2 regions of the Thauera sp. 27 genome follow, and region 2 is predicted to be linked to the other one. Evidence: predicted binding sites of a transcription regulator. Region 2 holds the regulator's gene; the other holds the start of a gene.
What was found. The regulator LexA, encoded in region 2, represses DNA repair genes until DNA is damaged. The targets are predictions, from matches to a motif close to ACTGTATNTANATACAGT.

Region 1 (9,170 bases), on a different contig from region 2:
TTCGCAGCCGTCGGCGACGATCAGGGCTGGCGGGTGCGCGGAGCAGATCTCGTTGAGGTGGTGAGCAACCTTGTCGTTTGACTGGCGGCGCGCCCATTCGAGCTCCGCAGCGCCCATGACCTGCAGCCGTGTGGGGTGGATGAGGTTGAGGTGGCCGACGAGATCGGCCGGCCACATGCGGTCTTCGGCGACCGCGAGGCTCGCGCCGAGGTTGCCGCTGATGTGGTTCAGCTGCAGGTTGTCGCGATGCGCCTCATACAGCCGCGCGACGCTGGTCTGCCGCATCGGCGCCCCAGTTCATGAACATCTGGTGGATATGGTCTGCATCCGGCGCGGCTTGCAGCGCTTCGCGGAAGCCGCGGTCGCTGAACATCTGAGCCAGCTCGGAGAGCAGTTGCAGGTGGGTCTCGTTGGCTTGCTCGGGGACCAGCAGCACGAACAACATGTTCACCGGGCGGCCATCGGGCGAGTCGAACTGCACCGGGCTCGCAAGGCGCAGGAACGCACCTGCCGCCTCCTTGAGACCCTTGATGCGCCCGTGCGGAATCGCAATGCCCTGGCCGAGGCCAGTGGAGCCGAGGCGCTCTCTCGCGAACAGGCTATCGAACACGGTGCTGCGCCCGATGCCCTGATTGTTTTCGAACAGCAGGCCCGCCTGCTCGAAGACGCGCTTCTTGCTGCTCGCGTCGAGGTCGACCACCACATTGGACAGTGGCAGGAGTTGGGATATCAGGCTCATTCGCTGGAGGGTTCGCGCAATATCGCAGGCATTCCGGTCGCAGGGTGCGACCGGCCGTCCCGGGGCATGCTGGCGCCGCGTCTTGGAAACGGGCGCATTATAACCATACCCCGGACGTGGGGCTGAAACGAAAGCGTCAGGCTTCGGGGGCCTGGTGCTTGATCGTCTCGTGGTTGTGGTCGGCCAGTTTCTGCTTGTACTTCTGCACCTGGCGGTCGAGCTTGTCGGTCATCGCGTCGATGGCCGCGTACAGGTCGGCATCATCGCTTTCGACGAAGATGTCCTTGCCGCGCACGTGCAGGGTGACCTCGGCCTTCTGCTTGAGCTTCTCGACCGAGAGGATCACCGCGACACTGGTGACGTTGTCGAAGTGACGGATGACGCGATCAAGCTTGGAGGTGACGTAGTCGCGAATGGCCGGAGTGACTTCGACGTGGCGCCCGGTGATGTTGAGATTCATGTTGACTCCTGTTTTTGTCAGATGGATTTGCGCAGGCTGACCGGCGGGATATTGAGGGATTCGCGATACTTGGCGATCGTGCGCCGTGCGACCACGATACCCTGCTGGCCAAGGACTTCGGCAATCTTGGCGTCGGACAGCGGTTTCTTGCTGTCCTCGGCGTCGACCAGTTGGCGAATCAGCGCGCGAATCGCCGTGGACGAGGCCGCTCCACCGGTGTCGGTGGCGACGTGACTACCGAAGAAATACTTGAGTTCGAACACCCCGCGCGGACTCGCCATGTACTTCTGCGTGGTCACGCGCGACACGGTGGACTCGTGCAGCTCGAGTTGGTCCGCGATCTCCCGGAGGGTGAGTGGCCGCATTGCCACCTCCCCATGATCGAAGAACTGCCTCTGCTGGTCAACGATGGCCTGGGACACCCGGAGGATGGTGTCGAAGCGCTGCTGCACGTTCTTGATCAGCCAGCGTGCCTCCTGCAACTGTCCGCTCAGGCCGCCACCCTGGCCGCGGTTCTGCTGCAGCAGGCTGGCATACAGGCGGTTGATGCGCAGACGCGGCATTGCCTCCTGGTTCAGGCTGACCGTCCACCGCCCGCGCAGCTTGCGTACGACCACATCCGGCAGTACGTAGCGCGTCTCGGCGTTCGAGTAACGCGAGCCGGGGTGGGGGTCGAGGCTGCAGATCAGGGCATGGGCGGCGCGCAGGGCTTCGTCGTCGCAGCCGGTCAGCTTCTTGAGCTTGACGAAGTTGCGCTCGGCGAGCAGCTCGAGGTGCTTGTCGACGATCTCGAGCGCGAGCGTGCGCGTCGCCGAAGCCGGCAGGGTACGGAGCTGCAGCGACAGGCATTCGCTGGGGCTGCGCGCGCCGATGCCTGCGGGCTCGAGGTTCTGTACGTGGCGCAGCGCGATGTTCAGGTCATCGACATCGACGTCGGCGTCGTCCGGAAGCAGTTCGAGGAGCTCATCGAGCGGCTGGTGAAGGTAGCCGTCGTCATCCAAGGCTTCGATGATGAAGCGCACGAGGGCGCGGTCGCGGTCTGACAGCGGCGACAGCGACACCTGCTGGTCGAGATGTTCACGCAGGGAGACGCCAGCCGCCTGCAGTTCCTGGTAATCGACGTCGTCGTCGTCCTCGCTGCGGCTCGATGCGCCGCTGCCGACATTGGACCAGTCCATGCCTTCGTCGGCGCTGCCATGGTCGGCATGGTCGCCGGCCTCGCTGTCCGCAGCGCTGGCTGGCGCCTCGGGGGTGTTTGCCTGTTGCTGTCTGGCCTCGTGCTCGGGGGGGCTGCCCGGTGGTAGCGGTGGTACGAACTCGACACCGTCGCCGTCGCTGCGCTCGAGCATCGGGTTCTCGAGCAGGAAGCGCTCGATCTCCTGGTTCAGCTCGATGGTCGACAGCTGCAGCAGCTTGATCGACTGCTGCAGCTGCGGCGTCAGGGTAAGGTGCTGGGAGAGCTTGAGCTGGAGGCTTGGTTTCATCGCTGTCGACGCGCGCGCGGATTCACAGGCGGAAATGCTCGCCCAGGTAAACCTGGCGCACCCTTTCGTTGTCGATGATCTCGGCCGGTTCGCCGCTTGCCAGTACCCGGCCTTCGCTGATGATGTACGCACGATCGCAGATGCCGAGCGTCTCGCGCACGTTGTGGTCCGTGATCAGCACGCCGATGCCGCGCTCCTTGAGGAAGCGGATGATCTTCTGGATGTCGATGACCGCGATCGGGTCGACCCCTGCGAAGGGTTCGTCGAGGAGGATCAGGCGCGGGTCGGTTGCAAGTGCGCGCGCGATCTCGCAACGTCGGCGCTCGCCGCCGGAGAGTGAGACGGCGGTGTTGTCGCGCAGGTGGTTGATGCCAAGCTCGAGCAGCAGTTCGTCGAGCCGGGTCTTCACCTGGTGCGCCTCGAGCCCCTGGAGCTCGAGCACGGCACGGATGTTTTCGGCCACGGTGAGCTTGCGGAAGACGCTCATCTCCTGCGGCAGGTAGGACAGGCCCAGACGCGCACGGGCGTGGATCGGCAGGTGGGTGAGGTCGGTGCCGTCGAGGTTGATCTGGCCGCCGTCGGCACGGACCAAGCCTACGATCATGTAGAAACAGGTGGTCTTGCCGGCGCCGTTGGGGCCGAGCAGGCCGACGACCTCGCCCGAGCCGACCTCGAAGCCGACGTCGTGGACCACGGTGCGCGCCTTGTAGCGCTTTTGCAGGCTGGAGACCTTAAGCAGACTCATCGCGGGGTTCTTTCAGCAGCTTGCGGATCAGTTCGGGTGCAAAGCCGCGGGTTTGCAGGAAACGGGCCTGGCGCGCCCATTCGCGCGCATCCGCCGGGGCCGCCTGGAAGCGGCTGCGCAGCACTGCGCGGGCACGCTCCAGTTCCGATTCTACGCACTCCGTGGCGAGTGTTGCCTCGATCAGTTCACGGTCGATCCCGCGCCGCGTCAGCTCGCTGCGCAGGCGGCTGCCGCCGAAGCGGTTGGCACGGGTGCGCACGTAGGCTTCGGCGTAGCGGCTGTCGGACTGCAGGCCGAGCTCGCCCATGCGCTCGATCACTGCCTGCACCTCGTCGGCCTCGCCGTGGGCGGCCAGCTTGCGCGCCAGCTCCGCGCGCGAGTGGTCGCGGCGGGCAAGATGGCGAAGCGCGCGTTCGCGCAGGCTGGGGGCGCCCATGGTGTCCTGGCTAGGCTCAGCTTTCCGTGGCCGTTGCCGGTGCCGCTGGCGGCAGTTCGGGCAGGCCGACGGCGACGCGGACCTTGTTTTCGATTTCGCGCGCAAGCGTCGGATTCGCACGCAGGAATTCGCGTGAGTTGTCCTTGCCCTGGCCGATCTTGTCGCCCTGGTAGGCATACCAGGCGCCGGACTTGTCGACGATCTTGTGTGTCACGCCCAGATCGATGATCTCGCCCTCGCGCGAGATGCCTTCGCCGTAGAGGATGTCGAAGTGGGCTTCCTTGAAGGGGGGCGAGACCTTGTTCTTGACGACCTTGACTCGGGTTTCGGAGCCGACCACCTCGTCGCCCTTCTTGATCGTGCCGGTGCGGCGGATGTCCATGCGCACGGAGGCATAGAACTTGAGTGCATTGCCGCCCGTGGTGGTCTCCGGGCTACCGAACATGACGCCGATCTTCATGCGGATCTGGTTGATGAAGATCACCAGCGTGTTGGTGCGCTTGATGTTGGCGGTGAGCTTGCGTAGCGCTTGCGACATCAGGCGCGCCTGCAGGCCGGGGAGCTGGTCGCCCATCTCGCCCTCGATCTCGGCCTTGGGGGTGAGCGCGGCGACCGAGTCGACGACGACCACGTCCACGCCGCCGGAGCGCACCAGCATGTCGGCGATCTCGAGCGCCTGCTCGCCGGTGTCGGGCTGCGAGATGAGCAGGTCCTGGATATTGACGCCAAGCTTCTCCGCGTAGCCGACGTCGAGCGCGTGCTCGGCGTCAATGAAGGCTGCCGTGCCGCCCAGCTTCTGCATCTCGGCGATCACCTGCAGGGTCAGCGTGGTCTTGCCCGAGGATTCCGGGCCGTAGATCTCGACGACCCGGCCGCGCGGCAGACCACCGAGGCCGAGCGCGATGTCGAGGCCGAGCGAGCCGGTGGAGACGGTCTGGATGTCACGTTCGACGTTGCCGTCGCCCATGCGCATGATCGACCCTTTGCCGAACTGCTTTTCGATCTGGGAGAGCGCGGCGGCGAGGGCCTTGGCCTTGTTGTCGTCCATGGAGGTGCGTCCTGTGTGATTGGCGGATTATGGCACAAAGATTGCAGGCATGCGGACGGCCGCGCCTGGTGCCGCTAGTTTAAGACGTGTATGAAAATACAGCAAACGGCGGAGTTGCCGAAGCGGACGGGGCAGGCTCGCGTCAGTGCGCCAGTGCAAGTACGCCCTGCAGTGCGCGGATCACGGTCTGTCTGCGCACGGCGCTACGATCGCCGGCGAAATGCAGGGTCAGGGCGCTTTGCTCGCCGGCGCGCAAGGCCCAGCCGATGCACACCGTGCCCACGGGCTTGGCCGGGCTGCCGCCGCTGGGGCCGGCAATGCCGGATACGGCGACGGCGACCGTGGCGATGCTGCGATCAAGTGCCCCGGCGGCCATCTCGCGAACGGTGGCCTCGCTGACCGCACCTTGGGTTGCGAGGGTGTGGGCGGATACGCCCAGCATGTCGATCTTGGCTTCGTTGGAGTAGGTGACGAAGCCGCGGTCGAACCAGGCCGAGCTGCCGCCGATCGCGGTAACGGCCTCTGCGATCCAGCCGCCGGTGCAGGACTCGGCGGTCGCCAACCGCCATCCGCGTGTGCCGAGCGCCTGGCCGACCTGTTGGGCGAGGGTGTCGAGTTCGGTGTCGGTCATGGCTTTACGCGCCGACGATGGCAACCAGGATGGCGAGTGCGAGCAGGGTATAGCCGGCCGCGACCAGGTCGTCGAACATCACCCCGAAGCCGCCCTTGAAACTGCGATCGGCCCAGCGTACGGGGGGCGGCTTGACGATGTCGAAGAAGCGGAACAAGGCCACCGCGACCGCCTGCCAGAGCAGGGTTGGCGGCGTGAAGGCCAGCACCAGCCAGGTGGCGACCATTTCGTCCCACACGATACCGCCGTGGTCGGGCACGCCGAGTGCGCGCCCCGTGCGCTCGGCGGCCAGTACGCCGGCGATGAACAGGGCTGCGAGCAGGGCAAGGAAGACGAACTCGGACAGTGGGACGCGGATCAGCGGGTAAAGCGCCCATGCGAGCAGCGTGCCCATGGTTCCCGGCGCCCAGGGCGACAGGCCGGAGCCGAAACCCAGCGAAATGAAGTGGGCGGGGTGGCTCATCATCAGGCGAAGAGTGGGGCGCATCTCGTGATCCGATCTGTGTTGTTCGACGCGTGCCTGCGTACCAGGAGGGATTGATTCGGGCGAAATGGTTCGCAGTGCATCAGGCAAAGTGATCGTAGCCGTTGGGCGCGAGGGGGGCCAGCGTGCCGTCGGCTTCGCGCATGTGGATGCTGCCGCTATCAGCGGTGAGGCTGCCGATGCGGTGCACGGGCAACTCGAGCTTTGTGGCGAGCGCCCGTACGGTGTCACGTCGCGCAGCGGGGGCGCAGAAAAGCAGTTCGTAGTCGTCGCCCCCTGCGAGCAGGCAGTGTCTGCACAAGACCGGGTCGGCGCCGGTTGCAAGCAGGCGGGCGAGCGGCAGCGCCGCGGTTTCGATCAGCGCACCGGTGTGCGAGCGTTCCAGAATGTGGCGAAGATCGCCGAGCAGGCCGTCGGAGACGTCCAGCATGGCACTGGCCACGCCGCGCAGCGCGCGGCCGAGGGCGAGCCGGGGTTGTGGGCGTTGCAGTGCGGCGATGCAGGCGCGCCGGCCGTCGGCGTCGAGCCTGGTCCGCCCTTGCAGGGCGGCGAGCCCGAGTGCAGCCAGGCCGGGCTGGCCCGATACCCACAGGTCGTCACCGGCGCGACCGCCGTCGCGGGTGACGGCCTCGCCGGCGGCCGTCTCGCCAATGATGGTTACCGACAGCGTGAGCGGCCCGCGTGTGGTGTCGCCACCGGCGAGGTCCACGCCATGCGCATCGGCACAGGCGAAGAAGCCGCGCGCGAAAGCCTCGATCCAGGCTTCGTCGGCAGCTGGTAGGGACAGCGCAAGGAAGGCCCAGCGCGGTTCCGCGCCCATCGCTGCGATGTCGGAGACGTTCACCGCCAGGGTCTTCCAGCCGAGATCTTCGGGGTCGGTGTCGGCGAAAAAATGGGTGCCCGACACGAGCATGTCGGTCGATACGGCGAGCTGCATGCCTGTGCGCGGCTGCAGCAAGGCGGCATCATCGCCGACGGCGAGCGCGGTGTGCCGTGTGGCGCGAGTGAAGTGACGCTGAATGAGGTCGAATTCGGAAGGCATGACGCGAAGTGAGGCGGCTGCCCGCATGCGGGCGGGCGCCAAGCTTAGCGCACAAGTGCGCTGCGCGCGCCGTTGCCGGGCTCAGCGTGCGCGCAGACCCAGGCGCGCCTTCAGACTGTCCCAGTCCACCGCGTCGAGCGTGTTCTTGACCAGCAGGCCGAGGTCGGTGTCGCCTTCCATGCGCAGGCGGCGGCTGAAGAACAGCGTGTCGGGATCTTCCTCGCGCAGTGCGAGCGCGATGAAGTCGCGCGTGGTGGCGGAGATCACCAGGTCCGGCTTGCGTCCCGCAGCTGGAACAGCGCGGCGGAAGCCGCGCTCGCCGAGGCCGAAATCGAGCGTGAGTCCGGCATCGAGCACGCGCATCTGCAGGTGGCGTCCGCCGAGCGGTGCCAGCGTGTCGCGCGGCAGGATGCGGCCGAGCGCGAGGTTGAGCGCTGCGATCAGGGCATGCGTCGGCGGCTGCTGCGGCAGGCGCGAGATCAGCCTGGCCAGTGCCGTTGGCACCGTGAAGTCCGGAATGCGGAAGTCTGCCAGGCTTTGGGCAATGCGCTGGCGCAGGCTGCCGGGCAGGAGTTCGGCAGGCAGGGGCGGGCGCGGCAGGGTGGGCAGGGCGGGCATGTGTGTACTCCGGGGAGGCGGGTGTGCTGGCTCAGGCCGCGACGTATTGTTCGGCACCGGCGCGGCCGTGCCAGAAGCCGTTGCAGGGCGCCTCGATCATCAGTGCGCGGCTTGCCGCGAGGGCTTCGGCGGGCGAACTCTGGGCATCGATGGTGGTGCGGAACAGTTCGACGATGGCGCGCGTGTTGGCGCCCTGTGGGCTGATGCGCAGGACTTCGGCGTTGCCACGTACCGCGGCGAGGTCGCCGAGCAGGTTATGCACCCGTGCCGACTGGGTCTGCACGCCGTTCAGGGTCAGGAAGGGTTCGCCTTCGCGGGTGCGCAGCGTGATGCCGTCCATGATCGACAGACAGCGGAACTCGCAGGTGTCCTTCTGCAGGTTGAAGTGGCGGGCGGTGAAGCAGCGCGCCGAATGCGCGAGCGGCAGGCGGCCGTAGGCGAAGACCTCGGTTTCGATCGGGGCTGCGAGCGCTTCGCGCACCTCGGCAAGCGCGGCACCCGACATCTCCGGGGCGACGGCCCAGCGCGTGGCGCCCGAGTCGATCATCAGCTGCAGCGTGTTCGGGTTGAAGATGTTCAGTGTGGGGCCAGCGACCCAGTCGGTGATGCCGGCCTCGGCGAGCAGTCGCACCGCGCCCATGTCGTTGGCCTCGACGCGGAAGCCGGTCTCGCCCTCGCTGTGCTGGCGCACGATGCGGCGCAGTACCTTGAGGTCGGATTCGGATTCGATCAGGCCCTGGGTACTGATGACCACTTCCTTGCCGGCCGCGGCGAGCACCTTGCCGACCTCGAGCCAGTCGTCGAGGCGCAGTTCGTGGCGGCGCGAGCACACCGTCTCGCCCAGGTAGACGCTGTCGATCGGTGCTTCGACCATGTCGGCGTAGAAGTCGAGCACGCTCTGGTGCGGCCAGTAATAGAGCAGGGGGCCGAGGGCGAGTTTCATCGGGCGGGTCTCAGTTCGTTCGGGTGATGCGGTGCGAGGCGGCTTGCGCGACGCTCACTTCCACGGGCGGTAGTAGGCGCCCAGCGTATGGCTCTGGCCTTCGGAGACCTTGTTGAGCTCGGCCATCCACGCCGGCAGCACTGCGAAGCCTTCGGCGCCGCCGGCCTTGAGCTTGTCGAGCGCGGCGCGCCACACCTTGGTGACCTGGGCGACATAGGCTGGGCTGCGCTGGCGGCCTTCGATCTTGATCGCACGGATGCCGATGCGGGCGAGCTCGGGCAGCAGTTCGAGCGTGTTGAGGCTGGTCGGCTCCTCGAGCGCGTAGTAGGTCTCGTCGTTGACCTCGAAGCGGCCCTTGCACAGGGTCGGGTAGCCGGCGCGCTCACCGTCGGCGAAACGGTCGATGAGGATGCCGTTGAGGCGCGTCTCCATGCCGCGCGGCGTGTCTTCCCAGCGTACGTGCTTGCCCGGCGAGCAGGCGCCATTGCAGTTGGGCGACTCGCCGGTGGCGTAGGCCGACAGCGCACAGCGGCCCTCGAC
Region 2 (9,170 bases):
CCTGGAAAGGGATGCAGGGCCTGCCCGATGGCTACAAGTCCTTTCTCGGCCTGTGCAGTCACGAGTACTTCCACACCTGGAACGTCAAACGCATCAAGCCCGCCGCCTTTGCCCCCTATGATCTGTCGCGCGAGAACCACACCAGGCTGCTGTGGGCGTTCGAAGGCTTCACGTCCTACTACGACGACCTTGCGCTCGTGCGCAGCGGCGTGATCGATCCGGAGGACTACCTCGGTTTGCTGGGCAAGACGGTGTCGAACGTGATGCGCGGCAGCGGTCGGCTCAAGCAGAGCGTGGCCGAATCATCATTCGATGCGTGGACCAAGTACTACCGCCAGGACGAGAACGCGCCCAACGCCATCGTCAGCTACTACACCAAGGGCGCCCTGATCGCGCTCGCGCTTGATCTGCAGCTGCGCGCCGGCAGTGCGGGCGAACGCAGCCTGGACGATGTGATGCGCCGCCTGTGGGTCGAGCATGGCCAGACCGGTATCGGCGTCGCCGAGGACGGTATTTACCAGGCGGTGCGCGAGGTGGGCGGTGCCGGCCTGGGTGCGCGCCTGGCGCGCTGGCTTGAGCATACGGTCGAGGGTACGGAGGATCTGGCGCTGCAACGCCTGCTCAAGGGGTTCGGGGTGGACCTGGACGCAGAGGCCAGCATCCAGGCCCCCAGCCTGGGCATCAAGCTGGCCGCGGGTGAGGGCGAGGTGCGCGTCGCCAATGTGTTCGATGGCGGCGCGGCCCAGCGTGCCGGCCTGTCGGCGGGCGACGTGCTGATCGCGCTCGATGGTCTCAGGCTGAGCCCCAAGGGCCTGGAGGCGCAACTCAAGCGCAGGCAGGTGGGCGATCGGGTGGAGCTGCACGCCTTCCGTCGTGATGAGCTGATGCGCTTCAGCGTGGAGCTCGACCCGCCGGCAGTTGACAGGTACGTGCTCAGGTTCGCACCGCGCAGTGGCGAGCGCGCACGGCGCTTGCGCAAGGGCTGGCTGGGGCGCTGAGCGCGGCCGACTGGGGGCTGGCGCCGCGGGTGCTCAGCGCCCGGGGTCGAGTTCGCGATGGCGGCGCAGCACGCTGCGCAGCAGCAGGCCGAACAGGACGGAAGCCAGGACCGTCGCCGCCACGCTGGCTTCCCAGAACCCGGCTACCGAGGGCTGCTCGGTGCGTGCGCCGACGTGGTAGGTCAGCCAGTAGCCGCCTGCCAGGCCGATGCCCCAGAAGCACACGGTGTGCAGCAGCATCGGCAGAAGGGTGATCTTGAAGCCGCGCAGTGCGTGGGCGGCGACGGTCTGAATGGCATCGCTGAGCTGGTAGATGCAGATGTAGAAGATGAGCCCGAGCGCAACCGCTCGAACCGCCGGATCGCTGGTGGAGAGGGCAATCACCGGCCCGCGCACCAGCCACAGCGCAATACCGATGGTGACGGCAAATGCGCAGGTGAGCCACAGGCTGACTCTCACCGTGGCACGTGCGCGCGCCCAGTCGCGCGCACCGGCTGCCTGGCCCACCAGCACCAGGGTGGCGATCGACATCGCCAGCGGAAGCATATAGACGAGGGCGGCGAGGTTGGCGACGACGCGGTGGCCCGCCACTGCATCGGCGCCGATGCGGGCGACGAAGAGCGCGATCAGGGTGAATGAGGTGATCTCGATGAAGGTCGACAGCCCCATCGGTACGCCCAGCCTGAGCAGGCTGCCGATTGCGCGTGCACGTGGCGGTTGCCAGCGCTCGAAGATGCGGTAGCGCCGGTAAACCGGCGTTCGCCACAGGTAGGCGAGTGCGCAGGCGAAGCCGAGCCAGCTTACGAGTGCGGTCGAGATGCCGCAGCCCAGGGCGCCGAGTGCGGGCAGTGGCCCGAGGCCATGGGTGAGGAACCACGCCAGCGGGATGTGCGTGCTGGTGGCGATGAAGCTGATCGCCATCAGCACACGTGGCCGGCCGAGGGCGTTGATGAAGGCGTAGAAGGTGCGGTGCAGCAGCACCGCAGGCAGTCCGAAGGCGGTAGCCAGCATGTAGCTGCTCGCCGTGGCGGCAACGTCCGCAGGTACGCCCACGCGCGCGAGCAATGCCTCGGGGTGGGCGAGCAGCAAGGTTCCGGGTACGGCCAGCATCAGGGCCAGCCAGAAGCCCTGGTGCAGGGCGGGGCCGATCTCGTCATGACGGTCGGCGCCGACATGGTGTGCGACCGTGGGCGCCACCGATTGCAGGATGCCGACCAGCAGCATCACCACCGAGATGTATAGCCCGCTACCGACTGCGACGGCGGCCAGGTCCTTGGTGCTGTAGTGGCCGGCGATGAGGGTGTCGGCCACCATCATGCTCATCGACAGCAGTTGCGCGACCAGCACGGGCCAGGCGTGGTGCAGCAGCTGTCTGCCGATGGCGAGCGCCCCCGGTACGCTCGGGGCAACCGGCGAAGGCTGCGCCGAAGGGGCTTTGGATGTGGCGCCGGCTACGGTCAATCTTCGGACGCCGCGTTGGGGATCAGGCGCGGACGCCAGTAGCGCCAGGCGAGAAACGCGAACAAGGCGCCCATGATCAGCCAGAAACCGACGCCTTGCCAGAATGCGATCGGATCGGTGGCGAGCAGGTAGTCGCGTGGTGGGCGGACGAAGTGGATGCGGCCACGCAGCACGGCCTGGATGGCCATCGCCGCTGCAGTGGCGGCGGGAGCGAACCACACGAACAACCCGGCGCCGACGATGAAGCGGTCGAGTGCGGGCGAGGGATGGCGACGCGGCTGGTAGACGCTATCGACGCCGAACCAGACGGCAAGCAGGAAGCCGATGGCGGCAGCGAGCGGTCCGAGGGCCATGGCAGCGCCGAGCAGGGTGGTCGCAGCCATGAAGGTGGGCCCTTCGAGTGTGGCGATTTCGGGCCACAAGCGATCGAGCTCGGAAAAGATCAGCCACGATGCGGGCAGAGCGACCAGGCAAAGGAGCAGGCAGAACAGCGCACGTCTGCGGCTGCGATCGCCTGCCAGCACAGCATCCTGCGCATGATCGGTGGCTCGTGAAGAGGAGGGGGCGGTCGGGGTAGGGCTCGGCTGTTGGGGCTGGGGCATCGTCGGTTGTCGGTTTGTGCTTGCAGGATCCTGGATTGCAGTCGGAAGCACAGAAGATACTGGGTGGAGGGTAAAAAGGGGGAGGGGGCAAAGTGTACTACGCCCGTCCCCGCCACTTGCTATCTCCTGCATGACATCGCCCGTTGTCGCGTTGCTCAGGCGAAATAACCATGCAGGAACCAGCGCCCGGGCGGGTCGAGCGCCTGGAAAATCCAGCACAGGGCTTGGCCCGTGTTGTTTGCGAGGTAGTAGTCGCGGTGCACCGGATGGTCGTCCCACCAGCCGCACTCGATGCGCTCGGCCTCGCTCAGCAGGACGTAGTCTGCGCGCTCGATGGGCTTTGGCTCCGGCAGCAGCCACAGCGGACGGACGTGCAGCCCCTTGTGTTCGCGTGCGAGGGGGGTCGCGTGTGCGCTGCAGGTGTGTTGTGCGGGACTGCCGGCGCAGCTTGCATCGCCCTGGCGCCAGGCCGACTCCGGACGGTGGTCGGGCTGGGAGGCAAGCAGGTGGACGCTGGACTGGCCGAGACGGGCGCGCAGGCGGTCGAGCAGCAGGACGGCCTGCTCGCGCAGGGTGCCGACGTCATCGAACAGCACGCCTGTGCGCGCAATGGCGGCCAGCGGACGATCGGCAATCAGCCTGAGGGCGCCGACGTCCGCCTCGAGTACCAGGCGGGCCAGTTGCTCACGCAGGATCGTCAGCAGGCCAGCGGTATCCCTGCAGGGCTGGCCGAGCACCAGTTCGAGCCTGCTGTGGGGGCGATGTGCATGCTCGAGGATCAGCTGGCAATGGTCGATGGCGGCGTGTCGCGCCTGCAGCCAGCCTTCCAGGCTGGCAAGCAGTCGGCGGGCGGCGAACAGCAAGGCCTCGCTGTGATGGGTGGGTGCCGGCAACTCGAGACCGTGGCTGAACGTATCTGCCGCTTCGAACCAGGGACGCGGGTCGGGCATCTCGCCGCGTGCGCGCGCCAGACAGTGGCGCACTGCCTGGGCGCCGCGGCGCGCCAGCCCGGCTGCAGGCAGGTCGCGGGCCTCGCCGAGGCTGTGCAGGCCAAGGCCGGCGAGCAGGGCCCGGGTGTCGGCGTCGCAAGCGGCTTCGTCCTCGAGAACGGACAGTGGCAGCTGGTCGATGGCCTGCAGCCAGTCCTCACCAGCGGGGCGCCCGCAGCGGGCGAACCAGCGTGCGGCCAGGGGGGTGGGGGCAAGGCCGATGCGTGCATGAAAGCCGAGTGCGGCGAGGCCGCTGGCAACCTGGGTGGTGATGTCATGAGCGCTGCCGAACAAGCGCAGGCAGCTGGCGATCTCGAGCAGTACCGCATCCGGAGAGGACAGGCTTACGCGTGGGGTGAAACGTCCTGCCCAGCTTGCGATCTCGTTCAGCGCCTCGGCTTCGCGTCGTGGCACGCGTGCATGCAGGCGGAGCTCGGGCAACAGTGCGCTTGCGCTTGTTGCGTGCTGCCCGGGACGGATGCCGGCTGCCTGCGCGGATGCGCTGGCGGCGATCAGCGGCGCGCCAGGCTTGTCGGCGGTGATGGCGATGGCCGGTACGTCGCGCAGGCCACGGGTGAAGACCTGGAGCGGCAGGTCGGGCAGCAGGATGGCGAGCCAGAGCATGGCGAAAGGCGGAGCCCGTCAGCGGATCGGCAGCAGGAGCGGGCGTGCCAAGGGCGGGCCGCGACGCTTGAGGATATCGACCCGGAGCTGGCCGGCCGCGGGTGTCAGGCACAGGCGCAGCGCCGCAGGCGAGGACTGGCGGGCGGCAGCGAGGGGACGGAACAGGAACAATGGTGTGGCGCCTGCCTCGGCCGCCAGTTGCAGTCGGCGCAGCGCCGTGTTGTCCGGCATGTGCAGCCAGGCGAGCACGGCTGCACAGCTGCCGGAGGCTGCTGCCTGGCGTGCAGCCCATACGGCATCTCTGGCTTGAGGCGGGCGAACCAGCAACAGCCGCGAGAGGGCGACGCCAGCGTCGGCGAGGGCGGGTGCATAGGGTAGCAAGGGCGGGGAGACCAGGGTGATCCAGCGCTCGGCAGGGGCGCCGCCGAGCAGCGGCAGCAGCAGGGATAACTCGCCCACGCCGGGCTGGTCGAGCAGCAGTTCGATCAGCGCGCCAGCCGGCCAGCCACCCCCGGGCAGTTCACGATCGAGCGCGGCGAAACCGCTCGGATGGCAGGTGTCTGCATGGTCGGCAATCCGGCTGGCCTGCCAGACGCTGCCGGCGGGCAGGGCGTCGAGTACGGCCGCCAGCGGCGCAGCAGAGGGGGCGTGGCGCAGGGATGCAGCCATTGGGAGCGATGCGGGCAGGACGGCACGATGAGACTAAAGCCGCTGGGTGACGGGGGCTCAGTGATCCTTGCGGATCAGGCCGACCATGACCCCTTCGATGACGAGTTCGTCGCGCCGGGTGTCCACCACGATGGGTGTGTAATCCGGGTTGGCGGGCAGCAACTCGACCACTGCGCCCTTGCGCTGCAGGGTCTTGACGGTGACGTCATCCTCGACGCGGGCAACGACGATCTGTCCGTTGCGGGCCTCGCTGCTGCGGTGAACGGCGATCAGGTCGCCGTCGAGGATGCCGGCATCACGCATGCTCATGCCACGCACCCTCAGCAGGTAGTCGGCCTTGGGCGAGAACAGGGAGGCGTCGAGCTGATAGCGGGCCTCGACATGCTCGGCGGCAAGGATGGGGCTGCCTGCAGCCACTCGTCCGACCAGTGGCAGGCCGAGTGCTTCGGCCAGGCGGATGCCGCGGGCGCGACCTTCCTCGAGCAGGATTGCGCCTTTGGCGGCCAGTGCGCGCAGGTGGGTTTCGGCCGCGTTGGGCGAGCGAAAGCCGAACGCGGTGCAGACTTCGGCGCGGGTGGGCGGGCGGCCTTCGGACTCGACGGTGCTGCGGATGAAGTCGAGGATTTCCTGCTGGCGTGCGGTAAGGGTTTCGTTGCGGGCAGACATGTCGGCCTCCATGAGCTGGCTGTAATTTTAAACAGTTGTGTGCCAATGGCAAGCATCACGGTCAACCGTGCGCCGACCCGCATCAATCCTGCGGTGTGCGATGTGCGCTCAGGGCACGAGCACGGCTGCGCCCTGAAGCTCGCCACGCCTGAGCCGTTCGAGCGCCAGGTTGGCATCTTCGAGTGCAAAACGGGTGATCTCGGTACGGACAGGTACGCGCGGGGCAAGCGCCAGGAAGGCGTCGCCATCGCTGCGGGTGAGGTTGGCTACCGACACGATGCGGCGCTCGCCCCACAGGATGTCGTAGGGAAAGGACGGAATGTCGCTCATGTGGATGCCCGCGCACACCACCGTGCCGCCCTTGGCCAGCGCACGCAGGGCGGCGGGTACGAGCTCGCCCGCAGGGGCAAAGATCAGCGCTGCATCGAGAGGGTGGGGCGGCTTGTCGGTAGCGCTACCGGCCCATGTCGCGCCGAGATGGTGCGCGAAGGCCTGGCTGGCGGTGTCGCCGACGCGCGTGAAGGCATACACCTCGCGGCCCTGCCAGCGTGCCACCTGGGCGATGATGTGGGCGGCTGCACCGAAGCCGTACAACCCAATGCGCTGCGCTGCGCCGGCCAGGCCCAGCGCGCGGTAACCGATCAGGCCCGCGCACAGCAGCGGCGCGGCTTCGGCGGCATCGAGCGCATCGTCCAGCGCAAAGCAGTAGCGGGCGTCGGCCACGGTGTATTCGGCATAGCCGCCCTGGATCTGATAGCCGGTGAAACGCGCTTCGTCGCACAGGTTCTCGCGTGCGCTGGTGCAGAAATCGCACCGGCCGCAAGTCCAACCCAGCCAGGGGACGCCGATGCGCTGGCCGGGTGCCAAGCCGCTCACCCCCGTGCCGAGGGCGGCGACTCGTCCGACGATCTCGTGTCCGGGGATCATCGGCAGCAGCGGGTCGGGTAGTTCTCCGTCGACCAGGTGCAGGTCGGTGCGGCAGACTCCGCAGGCTTCGACCCGCAGCAGAACCTGCCCGTGTCCAGGTCGGGGCAGAGCGAGCGCCCGAGCGCGCAGAGGTTCGCCACTGCGCTCGAGCACCATGGCCCGCATGGTTGCGGGCAAGGCGACGAGAGGGCGTGGCGGTGGAGCCTCGGGGGCTGGGTTCTCGGGGTATGTGAATTCGGGCATGGGCCCCCTCTGTAGCCGTGCGGCAGATGATCGATTGCCGGCCCCGCGCCCATGCAATGATGCGCTGCGTCTTGAGCCCGGGCCGGATCTGGGCTATTGCTTCTCCATGGTGTCGGCAGGCGGCACCCCGAAGCGCGACAACAAGCCAGGGAGGAGCTCTCAGTGCTGAACCAATCGCAAGTCAACCTCCACGCCGGTAGTGCTGGCCGGGTGTCTCGGCTAGAATCCCCTCCACATCAGGGAGAACACATGCTGCAGAGCGGAGACATCGCCCCCGCGTTTTCACTGCCGGATGCCGACATGGAAATTTTCGACCTCGCGTCGCAGGTCGGCAAGCAGAATGTGGTGCTCTATTTCTATCCCCGTGACAACACGCCGGGTTGCACGCTCCAGGCCGCCGATTTCAGCGACCATGAGGACGAGTTTGCCCGCTACGACTGCATCGTGGTGGGCGTGAGCCCCGACGATTGTCTGACGCATGCCGAGTTCCGCGACAAGGAAGGCCTGTCGATTCGCCTGTTGTCGGATACGGACACCGAGGCTTGCCGGCTCTACAAGGTCTGGCAGGAGCGGGAAGTCGACGGAGTCAGGAAGATGGGTGTGCGGCGGTCGACCTTCATCATCGACAAGGCAGGCAGGGTCCGCCACGCACTCTACGATGTGATGCCTCGCGGCCATGCCGCCGCGGTTTTTGAATTGGTCAAGGAACTGGAATCCCGCAATGCAAAATGAGATCGTCAAGAACAGCGTCGTGACGCTGCAGTACACCGTGCGCGACCCGGACGGCGCCGTCATCGACGATGGCCAGCACCCGCTGGTCTATCTGCATGGCGGCTACGACGGCATCTTCCCGGTGCTCGAAGAGGCCCTGCACGGCAAGAAGGTTGGCGAAAAGCTGCAGGTCAAACTGCAGCCGGAAGACGCTTTCGGCGACTACGACGAAGAGCTGATCCTGGTCGAGGATGCCAAGCTGTTCCCCGATAACATCGAGATCGGCATGAGCTTCGAGCGTGTGTCCGAGGATGGCGAGGAGGACCTCGTCTATCGCATCACCGACATCGCCGACGGCAAGGTGGTGGTCGATGGCAACCATCCGCTCGCTGGGGTTGCACTCGTGTTCGACGTCACGGTGGCCGAAGTCCGCGCCGCAAGCGCGGAGGAGATCAGCCACGGTCACGTGCATGGGGCCGGTGGTCATCACCACTGAGGATCGTGATCAGAGGGCCGCATCAGCGGCCCTTGTTTCGTGAACTGTCCGTAAGGTCTGCATGAGCCTTTCCGTATCCAGCGCCGCCGTCGCAGGCGCGTGCGCCAGCCACGGCGCGCCCCTGCTCGAGGTGACGGACCTGCGCGTGGCGATCGCGCGCGGCGACGACGAGATCCGCCCCGTCGATGGGGTGAGCTTTTCTATCCGCCAGGGTCAGACTTTCGCCCTGCTGGGCGAGTCGGGTTGCGGCAAGTCGATGACCGCACTGGCGCTGGCGCGCCTGTTGCCGGACACCGGGCAGATCTGCGGCGGCAGCGTACATCTCGCAGGCGAGGACGTGCTGGCCTTGCCCGAGGCCGCGATGCGGCGAGTGCGCGGCGGGCGCATCGGCATGATCTTCCAGGAACCGTCGACGAGCCTCAACCCGGTGATGACCGTCGGCGCACAGATCATGGAGGCGCTCGCCCGTCACTGCCCGCCGGGTGTGGTTTTGGCGGACGAGGCTTGCGGCCTGCTCGAGGCAGTCGGCATCCCTGATCCTGCACGCCGCCTCCGCGATTTCCCCTTCCAGTTTTCGGGCGGCATGAAGCAGCGCGTGATGATCGCCATCGCGCTTGCCGGCCGGCCTCAGCTGCTGATTGCCGACGAGCCGACGACGGCGCTGGATGTCACCATCCAGGCCCAGGTGCTCGATCTGCTGGTCGCGATCCAGCGTGCGCGCGGCATGGGCATGCTGCTCATCACTCATGACCTGGGTGTGGTCGCACGCGTGGCCCACACGGTG

Region 1: a site for LexA is predicted at 4,998-5,015, ahead of recA (recombinase RecA). Genes of this name have one in related genera too.

What each region holds. Positions count from the first base shown of each region.
Region 1 is NZ_AMXB01000017.1:26,380-35,549, reverse strand. Features, by position in the region: gene hprK (HPr(Ser) kinase/phosphatase) at 1-285, opposite strand, end outside; gene ptsN (PTS IIA-like nitrogen regulatory protein PtsN) at 254-739, opposite strand; gene hpf (ribosome hibernation-promoting factor, HPF/YfiA family) at 876-1,199, opposite strand; gene B447_RS11030 (RNA polymerase factor sigma-54) at 1,217-2,683, opposite strand; gene lptB (LPS export ABC transporter ATP-binding protein) at 2,706-3,428, opposite strand; gene recX (recombination regulator RecX) at 3,415-3,864, opposite strand; gene recA (recombinase RecA) at 3,881-4,912, opposite strand; gene pncC (nicotinamide-nucleotide amidase) at 5,055-5,543, opposite strand; gene B447_RS11005 (phosphatidylglycerophosphatase A family protein) at 5,548-6,030, opposite strand; gene thiL (thiamine-phosphate kinase) at 6,110-7,069, opposite strand; gene ubiT (ubiquinone anaerobic biosynthesis accessory factor UbiT) at 7,151-7,687, opposite strand; gene B447_RS10990 (U32 family peptidase) at 7,719-8,630, opposite strand; gene ubiU (ubiquinone anaerobic biosynthesis protein UbiU) at 8,685-9,170, opposite strand, start outside.
Region 2 is NZ_AMXB01000016.1:57,966-67,135, forward strand. Features, by position in the region: gene B447_RS10615 (M61 family metallopeptidase) at 1-998, shown strand, start outside; gene B447_RS10620 (MATE family efflux transporter) at 1,032-2,459, opposite strand; gene B447_RS10625 (hypothetical protein) at 2,456-3,061, opposite strand; gene B447_RS10630 (Y-family DNA polymerase) at 3,217-4,674, opposite strand; gene imuA (translesion DNA synthesis-associated protein ImuA) at 4,693-5,343, opposite strand; gene lexA (transcriptional repressor LexA) at 5,401-6,009, opposite strand; gene B447_RS10645 (zinc-dependent alcohol dehydrogenase family protein) at 6,118-7,179, opposite strand; gene B447_RS10650 (peroxiredoxin) at 7,429-7,911, shown strand; gene B447_RS10655 (FKBP-type peptidyl-prolyl cis-trans isomerase) at 7,901-8,386, shown strand; gene B447_RS10660 (ABC transporter ATP-binding protein) at 8,448-9,170, shown strand, end outside.